Regions from separate parts of the Variovorax monticola genome, predicted to be linked through region 1. Evidence: riboswitches for the same ligand, from Rfam matches in the RefSeq annotation. Region 1 holds a riboswitch; the other holds the start of a gene.

Region 1 (4,666 bases):
CCTGGTCGGAGAGCAGGCTCTGCGCCACGCTCACGCTGCGCGAGGCATCGGGCACGTAGACCACCGGGCCTTCGTAGTGCGGCGCGATCTTCACGGCCGTGTGCACCCGGCTGGTGGTGGCGCCGCCGATCATGAGCGGAATCTTCTTGATGCGGAAATGGTCGTCGCGCTGCATCTCGCCGGCCACGAACTGCATTTCTTCGAGGCTGGGCGTGATCAGGCCCGACAGGCCCACGATGTCCGCGCCCTCGACCTTGGCACGCGCCAGGATCTCGTGGCACGGGACCATCACGCCCATGTTCACCACCTCGAAGTTGTTGCACTGGAGCACGACGGTGACGATGTTCTTGCCGATGTCGTGCACGTCGCCCTTGACGGTGGCGATGATGATCTTGCCCTTGGTGCGCACGTCGCGGCCCGCCGCTTCGTCGCGCAGCTTTTCTTCCTCGATGTAGGGCAGCAGGTGGGCCACGGCCGACTTCATGACGCGCGCCGACTTCACCACCTGCGGCAGGAACATCTTGCCGGCGCCGAACAGGTCGCCCACGATGTTCATGCCGTCCATCAGCGGCCCTTCGATCACGTGCAGCGGACGGCCGCCCTTGGCCAAAATCTGCTGGTAGGCCTCTTCGGTGTCTTGCACGATGAAGTCGGTGATGCCGTGCACCATGGCGTGCGACAGGCGCTGGTTGACGTGCACGAAGTTCTCGGGCGTGCCGCGCCATTCGAGGCGCTTGCTTTCGTCCTTGGCGCCGCTCTTGGCGGTTTCGGCAACTTCGACGAGGCGCTCTCCGGCATCGGGGCGGCGGTTGAGCACCACGTCTTCCACGCGCTCGCGCAGCGTGGGTTCCAGGTCGTCGTACACGCCGACCATGCCGGCATTGACGATGCCCATGTCCATGCCCGCCTGGATGGCGTGGTACAGGAACACGGTGTGGATGGCCTCGCGCATCGGGTCGTTGCCGCGGAAGCTGAAGCTCACGTTGCTCACGCCGCCCGACACCTTGGCGCCCGGCAGGTTCTGCTTGATCCAGCGCACCGCGTTGATGAAGTCGACCGCGTAGTTGTCGTGCTCCTCGATGCCGGTGGCAATGGCGAAGATGTTGGGGTCGAAGATGATGTCTTCCGGCGGAAAGCCCACCTCGTCGACCAGGATGCGGTAGGCCCGCTCGCAGATCTCGACCTTGCGCGCGTAGGTGTCGGCCTGGCCCTTCTCGTCGAAGGCCATGACCACCGCGGCGGCGCCGTAGCGGCGCACCAGCTTGGCCTCGTGCTTGAACTTGTCCACGCCCTCCTTCATGGAGATGGAGTTGACGATGCCCTTGCCCTGGATGCAGCGCAGGCCCGCCTCGATGACGTCCCACTTGGAGCTGTCGACCATCACCGGCACGCGCGCGATGTCGGGCTCGCTGGCAATCAGGTTCAGGAAGCGAACCATCGCGGCCTTGCTGTCGAGCATGGCCTCGTCCATGTTGATGTCGATGACCTGGGCGCCGTTCTCGACCTGCTGGCGCGCGACAGCCAGGGCCTCTTCGAACTGGCCGTTCAGGATCATCCGCGCGAAGGCCTTGGAGCCGGTGACGTTGGTGCGCTCGCCGATGTTGACGAACAGCGTGCCCTGGCCGATGGCGACCGGCTCGAGGCCGGACAGCTTCATGGGCGGGGGCGCCAGGGGCGCGGAATCGGGGGTAGCTGGAGCGGAAATCTGGGACATGGCCTCACCTGCGGAAGAGTCGAACAGGCGAGCGTCGTTGTCGCCCCAAGCCTGACGGTCGGCCTGCGAGGCCCACCGCTGCAACGCTCCTTGGGAAGGGGCGCATTTTAGGGCGATTCGAATCGGGCCGGGGAAAACCCCAGTTTCAATATTCGCGCACGCACACAGAATCCGGCCGATCGTTTTCGAACGGTCGTTCTTTTTTGTAAAGCAACGCAAAGGGAGAGAGCCAAAATGGCCAGAAACAACCATGCATCGCTGCGACCTGCAGCCAACCCCGTGCACGCCATCGCCATCTGCTGCGGCCTTGCCGCCGCGGCGGCAACGACGCTCACGGCCCACGCGGCGTCCGATGAAGCCAAGACCAGGTACCCGATCGTGCTGGTCCACGGCCTGCTCGGCTTCGACAACGTGCTGGGCATCGACTACTTCTACGACATTCCACGCACGCTGCAGGAGGCCGGCGCCAAGGTGCAGGCCTCGGTGCTGTCGGGCGCCAACACCTCGGAGGTGCGCGGCGAGCAGTTGCTGTATCAACTGAAGCTGCTGCGCCTGTTGTCGAGGAACCCGGCGCAGAAGTTCAACCTGATCGGGCATTCGCAAGGCGCGCCCACGGCGCGCTACGTCGCCGCCGTGGCGCCGGACCTCGTCGCGTCGGTCACGTCGGTGAGCGGCGTGAACGGCGGATCGAAGGTCGCGGACGCACTGGCCCGGCTGCGCGAAGGCGGGCTGTTCCAACGGATCGCGCTGAACGTGGTCAACCACTGGAACCGGGCGATAGGCATCCTGTCGGGCAGGAACCCGAACGACTTTCCGGAAGCGCCGCTGAACGCCCTGGCGTCGCTGACCACGGCCGGCGGCGCGGCCTTCGACAGAAAGTACCCGCAGGGGCGGCCGCCCGCGGGCTCGTCCTGCGACGTGACCAGCGGCGCGGCATCGGTCAACGGCGTGCGCTACTACTCGTGGGCCGGCGCGTCGACCGGCTTCAACGTGTTCGACCTGAGCGACCTCCCGCTGCAGGCCGTCGGCAACCTGGTCTTCCTGAGCGAGCCCAACGACGGCATGCTCGCCACCTGCACCACGCGGCTGGGCACGCACCTGGGCGACTATCGCCAGAACCACCTGGACGCGATCAACCAGGTGCTGGGCAATACCTATGGCAGCAGGTTTCCGTCTTTTGAGAAGAAGGTGCCGCAGCTGTTCAAGGACCATGCGATGCGGCTGAAAAGCGCCGGGCTCTGAGGACCCTCGCATGCACAAGCGCTGGATATTCACGAGCGCGGGCTGCGCGGGGCTGATCGCCTTCGGCTGCTGGTGGGCGACGGGCCCCGAGGCGGTCGAGGCATCCCCGGGCGGCATCGAAACCGCGCAGGGCGTGGGAACCTCGGCGGTGCCCGAGACCGTCGCGCCCGCCGCGCCGGATGCGCTGTTGACCAGCGCGCTGATTTCAGTCTTCGACCAGGTCCTTTTCGAAGCGCAGGCCCCCGACAAGGCCGCGTTGATGGCCAAGGCCCCCGCACTGCTGGCCAAGTACCTGCGCGAAGACTGGCGCGTGCGCGCCCTGGGCCTGCTGGAGCGCTACGTGGACATGCAGGAGGCCCTGCAAGCCACGCCGCCGCCGCAACCGGGCGACCCGGCGTACCTGCGACGCACCCTGCGGGCCCAGGACGCGCTGCGCCGCCGGTATTTCAGGCCCGAGGAAATCGAAGGCCTGTTCGGCGAGCAGATGCGCCAGGACAACTTCATGGTCGACAAGATGGAGGCGCTGGCCAACCCCGCCCTCACGCCCGGGCAGCGCGCCACCGCGATTGCGCAGAGCGAACAGGCCTGGCTGTCGACGGAGCAACGCGAGGCGCGCAAGGAGGCCGTGGTCCACGTCGGCGTGATGGCGCAGACCGAGGCGCTCGACGCACGCGGCGCCAGCCCCCAGGAGCGCTTTGCCGTGCGCAGCGAGGCCTATGGCCACGAGGTGGCGCGCGGGCTGGCTGCGCTCGACCAGGAAAATCAGGAATGGAACGCCCGCCTGGAACGCTATGCAGGCGCGTCCGAGGCCGAGCAGGCTCAGCTGGGCGCGACGCTGTTCACCGACACCGAGCGCCTGCGCCTGAGCGGAGCCCTGGCCATGCGCGCTGCCGGGCAGCGAAAGCCGGTCGACGATAGCAGCTAAGTAAGCGCAGGCTTACGCTGGTTGCGCCTCGCCCATGGCCGAGGCCGGCAGGCCGAACACCCGGTCGAAAGCCCAGTTGAAGACGAAGGTATAGACCAGGAAGAACACCACCAGGCCCAGGTCCATCACCAGCGCCTGCCAGAGCGACACGCCCAGGCCCCAGGCGAACATCGGCACCAGGAAGGCGATCAGCCCGCCCTCGAAGCCGATGGCATGGGCAATGCGGCGGCGCACACTGCGCCCCCGCACGGCCTGGCGCGACTCCCAGCGCTCGAACAGCGCGTTGAACACCAGGTTCCAGATCACCGCGATGACCGAGGCGCCCACCGCCAACATGCCCGAATGGCCGAGGCCGGCGTCCGTCATCAGGGCCAGCCCCGCGCTGGCGGCGACGATGGCAATGCCCTCGTAAAGGCCGATGTAAACGATGCGACGTTGAATGCCCTGCATGACTTCTTCTCTTGATTCGTGACTGCGATGACTGGACTTTATGTGTCATTCACTGATATAAAAAGTTAACTTGTTTCAGTTTTACTGATAGGTCGACCGCCATGGCTTTCTCCAGCGACAACGTCGAGGTCTTCCTGGCCGTGATCGACCACGGCTCCTTTTCGGCGGCGGCGCGGGCGCTGCGCAAGGTGCCGTCGGCCGTGAGCATGGCCATCGCCAACCTGGAGGCCGAGCTCGACCTGCCGCTGTTCGACCGCAGCGGCCGCGAGCCCCAGCCCACCCCCGCCGCACGCTCCCTGGAGCCCCAGGCGCGGCTGCTGGCCTCGCAGCTCAAG
Region 2 (4,666 bases), on a different contig from region 1:
ACGTTGGACTGGATGCGCTGGCGCACCACGTCGAACGCGTCGGCCTGCGACTTGGCGGCCAGGTTGGCCAGCTCCTTGATGTCGTCGACGGCGCGCTGAAACGACTGGCGGCCGAGTTCGTCGAGCTTGGCGAGGTTGGCCTTGGGGTCCTTGCCCGGCATTTCCTTGGCGGCGGCCTGCCACTCGGTGATGGCGCTCTTGATCATCTCGGTCTGCCGCTGCACCACCGTCTGCAGGCCCTGGTAGGACTTTTCGTTCGCCTGCATCAGCGCCTGCAGGTCTTTGCGGCCGCTGTCGAGCAGCTTGCCCGCGCCGCCGGTCAGGTTGAGTTCCTGCAGGCGATCGGTCATGCCCTTGAGATTCTTCAGCGGGTTGAGCATGTCGGCAGCGCTGGGCGCGGCCGTGCTGCTGCTGGCAGTGGTCTTGTTGGCGGCGGCTTTCTTGGCAGTGGCCATGGTGCGGAATCTCCTGTGCGGGTGAACGGGTGAGTGGCAAGGACCGGCCGGACGGCGAAAGTCCCTTGCCACGATACGCCGCACCGGCGCGGCCGAGGCCACCGCAGCCACACAAATGCCTGCGGGATTTCCCTTGGATTGCCCGGCCTACATCGGCGGCGCGAAGCCGTCGCGCCCGGCCGTGACGCGCAGCGCCGTGGGCGTGCCGTTCTTGTCCTGCGCATTCACCATGACCTTGGCGCCGGGCACGAGCAGTGCGTCGGTGCCGGGGCGGAAGGTGACCACCGGTGCGTCCGGCGGCACGATGACGGTCTTCTCGCCGCCCTTGTAGGTCAGGCGCAGTTGCTGCCCGCCGCGCACCGACTTCGGCGCCGCGGCCAGGTCGGCGACGGTGGCGTTGGTCATGGTGCTGTCGGGCAGCAGGTCCCAGGGCCTGTGGCCTTCGCCCGTGCCGCGCGCGGCCTCGGGGAACACCACCACTTCAATGGCCTTCTGCGTGCCGTCGGCCTGCGGCATGGCGGCGGTGCCGATGAAGCTGCCGCGCTTGATGTCGGACAGCTTGATGCGGTAGACCTCCGACACCGGCATGTCGGCCGGGCGCGCAAGGCTGACGACCTCGCCGCCGCGGTCCTGCACCACGAGGGTCTTGGCGTCGACGCGCACGATGGTGCCGCGGATGCGCACCGGGTCTGCGTTCTGCGCGGCGGCAAGCACCGGCGCACCTGCCGTGGCGACGAGCGCGGCCGTGGCCAGCAGGGCCGAGGAAATTCTGGATTGCGTGAGCGACATGAGCAGGGCTTCCGTGGTTGGGTGCGCGCCAATGTACGCCTGTGCGGCAGAACGCGCTTTCCGTGATGTGGGATACCCGAGCGATTGGCGGGCCGGGGCGCCGCGTCTACAATCCGCCGTTCCGAGGAGCGTTGCAGCGCCGTCAGGCGTGAGGCTCGGACCACATCGCAACCACGCTCATCCGCTGTTCTCGCGGTGAGTCATTTTTCTGTCAGACCCCTCGAGCGCAGTGGCATCTTTCAAACCAGTTTTGGAGTTCTCATGAGCGCTGTTCTCAAGCCCGCCCCCGTTTTCACCGCCGACCAGGCGATTGCCGACCTGTCTCTCGCCGCCTGGGGCCGCAAGGAAATCCGCATCGCGGAAACCGAAATGCCCGGCCTGATGGCCATCCGCCAGGAGTTCGCCAAGGGCCAGGCGCTCAAGGGCGCGCGCATCACGGGCTCGATCCACATGACCATTCAAACGGCCGTGCTGATCGAGACGCTGCAAGCCCTGGGCGCCGAAGTGCGCTGGGCCTCGTGCAACATCTTCTCGACGCAGGACCATGCCGCCGCCGCCATTGCCGCCGCCGGCACGCCGGTGTTCGCGATCAAGGGCGAGTCGCTGACCGACTACTGGGACTACACGCACGCCATCTTCGACTTCGGCCCCAAGGGTTCGAAGGGCGAAGGCCCGAACATGATCCTGGACGACGGCGGCGACGCCACGCTGCTGATGCACCTGGGCCAGCGCGCCGAGAAGGACCTGGGCGTGCTCGACAACCCGACCAGCGAAGAAGAACGCATCCTCTACGCCGCCATCAAGGCCAAGCTGGCCGTGGACAGCACCTGGTACACCCGCAAGGCCGCCGAGATCATCGGCGTGACCGAAGAGACCACCACCGGCGTGCACCGCCTGAACGAAATGTCCGCCAAGGGCACGCTGCAGTTCCGCGCCATCAACGTGAACGACTCGGTCACCAAGAGCAAGTTCGACAACCTGTACGGCTGCCGCGAATCGCTGGTGGACGGCATCAAGCGCGCGACCGACGTGATGATCGCCGGCAAGGTGGCTTGCGTGGCCGGTTACGGCGACGTGGGCAAGGGCTCGGCCCAGGCCCTGCGCGCACTGAGCGCCCAGGTGTGGGTCACCGAAATCGACCCGATCAACGCCCTGCAGGCCGCCATGGAAGGCTACAAGGTCGTGACGATGGAATACGCCGCCGACAAGGCCGACATCTTCGTGACGACCACCGGCAACAAGGACGTCATCACGCACGACACCATGGCCGCCATGAAGGACCAGGCCATCGTCTGCAACATCGGCCACTTCGACAACGAGATCGACGTCGCGTCGATCGAGAAGTACGAGTGGGAAGAAATCAAGCCCCAGGTCGACCACATCACCTTCCCGGACGGCAAGAAGATCATCCTGCTGGCCAAGGGCCGCCTGGTGAACCTGGGCTGTGGCACGGGCCACCCGAGCTTCGTGATGTCGTCGTCGTTCGCCAACCAGACCATCGCCCAGATCGAGCTGTTCACCAAGCCCGAAGCCTACGAGGCCGGCAAGGTCTACGTGCTGCCCAAGCACCTGGACGAAAAGGTGGCGCGCCTGCACCTGAAGAAGGTCGGCGCCATGCTGACCGAGCTGACCGACTCGCAGGCCGCCTACATCGGCGTGAGCAAGAACGGCCCGTACAAGCCAGACACGTACCGGTACTGATCGCACGATGAAAAACCTTCGTGCTTCGCACTGCGGTGCGAGCTTGCTTGGGGCGGCCCGGCGCTTCGCTCATGCGCGCTGATCAACTGTTGGTAGAGCGCGGCATGGCCGCGTCACGTTCGCAGGCCGTGCGGCTCATTGCCGGCGGCATGCGCTGGCGCGACGCGGGCACGAGCGACGCATGGCGCCCGGTCGTCAAGAACAAGGACGAAGTGCCCGAATCGGCCGAGCTCGAGCTGGCCGATGCGGCCGAGGCCCGGTACGTGTCGCGCGGCGGGCTCAAGCTCGAAGGCGCGCTGGCGGTGAGCGGTGTCGATCCGGCCGGCAAGCTGTGCCTGGACGTCGGCCAGTCGACCGGCGGCTTCACCGATTGCCTGCTGCAGCGCGGCGCTGCGAAGGTGGTCGGCGTGGACGTCGGCCATGGGCAACTGCATGCGAAGTTGCGCGAGGACGAGCGCGTGGTGGCCATCGAAGGCGTCAATGCGCGTGCGCTGTCGGCGGACGACCTGCGGGAAGAGCAGGAAGAGGGTGACGAGAGCGTCGAGGCCGAGGCGAGCGAGTCGAGTGAAGCCTCCGCCGACCTGCGCTTCGACCTGATCGTGGGCGACCTGTCGTTCATTTCGCTCACGCTGGTGCTGCCGGCCGTGGTCGAGTTCCTGGCCGACGACGGCCAGTTGCTGATGCTGGTCAAGCCGCAGTTCGAACTGCAGCCAGGGCAGGTCGGCAAGGGCGGCATCGTGCGCGACGAATCGATGTATGCGGTGGTCGAGAAGCGCCTGCACGACGCCTGCGAGGCGCTCGGCCTGCGCGTGCTGCGCTGGTTCGACAGCCCGATCGCCGGGGGCGACGGCAACCGCGAGTTTTTCATTCACGCCGTGCGCGCTGCCAAGGCGAGCGACGGTTCTTAAGGAGACGCAGGTGCGCCTTCCGCTGAGTTTCGAATTCTTTCCGACCAAGACGCCCGAAGGCGCGGTCAAGCTGCGCGCCGCGCGCCAGCAGCTGTATGTGCGCAAGCCGCAGTTCTGCTCGGTCACCTACGGCGCGGGCGGCTCCACGCACCAGGGTACTTTCGCCGCGGTGCAGGAGATCCTGTCCGAAGGTGTGGACGCGGCGAGCCACTTCTCGTGCATCGGCGCCACGCGCGCCACGGTGCGCGAGCAGCTCGGCGAGCTGAAGGCCATGGGCGTGAGGCGCCTGGTGGCGCTGCGCGGCGACCTTCCCAGCGGCTACGGCATCGGCGGCGAATTTCAGTACGCGAGCGACCTCGTGGCCTTCATCCGCGAGGAAACCGGGCGCGACTTCCACATCGAGGTGGCCTGCTACCCCGAGATCCATCCGCAGGCCCGCACGCCCGAATCCGACCTGCAGGCCTTTGCCGCGAAGGTGAAGGCGGGCGCCGATTCGGCGATCACTCAGTACTTCTTCACGGCCGACGCGTACTTCCGCTTCGTCGACGACGCCCGCAAGCTGGGGCTCGACACCCCGATCGTGCCGGGCATCATGCCGATCACCAGTTCGACGCAGCTCATGCGCTTTTCGGACGCCTGCGGCGCCGAGATCCCGCGCTGGGTGCGCCTGCGGCTGCAGGCCTACGGCGACGACATCGCATCGATCAAGGCCTTCGGCCTGGACGTGGTGACCGACCTGTGCACGCGCCTGCGCGACGGCGGTGCGCCGTCGCTGCATTTCTACACGATGAACCAGTCGGCGGCGACGCTGGC

The links. A riboswitch is a leader RNA that binds a small molecule or an ion and turns the genes downstream of it on or off. The one in region 1 is predicted to bind S-adenosylhomocysteine.
Region 2: it holds a riboswitch for S-adenosylhomocysteine, as region 1 does, so the genes downstream of both, ahcY (adenosylhomocysteinase) here and metH (methionine synthase) in region 1, are expected to answer to the same signal.

The regions. Positions count from the first base shown of each region.
Region 1 is NZ_JBPJZP010000007.1:31,242-35,907, reverse strand. It holds gene metH (methionine synthase) at 1-1,657, opposite strand, end outside; S-adenosyl-L-homocysteine riboswitch at 1,737-1,812, opposite strand; gene ACSFA5_RS24250 (esterase/lipase family protein) at 1,949-2,956, shown strand; gene ACSFA5_RS24245 (lipase secretion chaperone) at 2,967-3,881, shown strand; gene ACSFA5_RS24240 (PACE efflux transporter) at 3,894-4,331, opposite strand; gene ACSFA5_RS24235 (LysR family transcriptional regulator) at 4,433-4,666, shown strand, end outside.
Region 2 is NZ_JBPJZP010000008.1:113,301-117,966, forward strand. It holds gene phaP (TIGR01841 family phasin) at 1-455, opposite strand, end outside; gene ACSFA5_RS27195 (hypothetical protein) at 603-1,244, opposite strand; S-adenosyl-L-homocysteine riboswitch at 1,362-1,430, shown strand; gene ahcY (adenosylhomocysteinase) at 1,506-2,945, shown strand; gene ACSFA5_RS27205 (TlyA family RNA methyltransferase) at 3,017-3,853, shown strand; gene metF (methylenetetrahydrofolate reductase [NAD(P)H]) at 3,864-4,666, shown strand, end outside.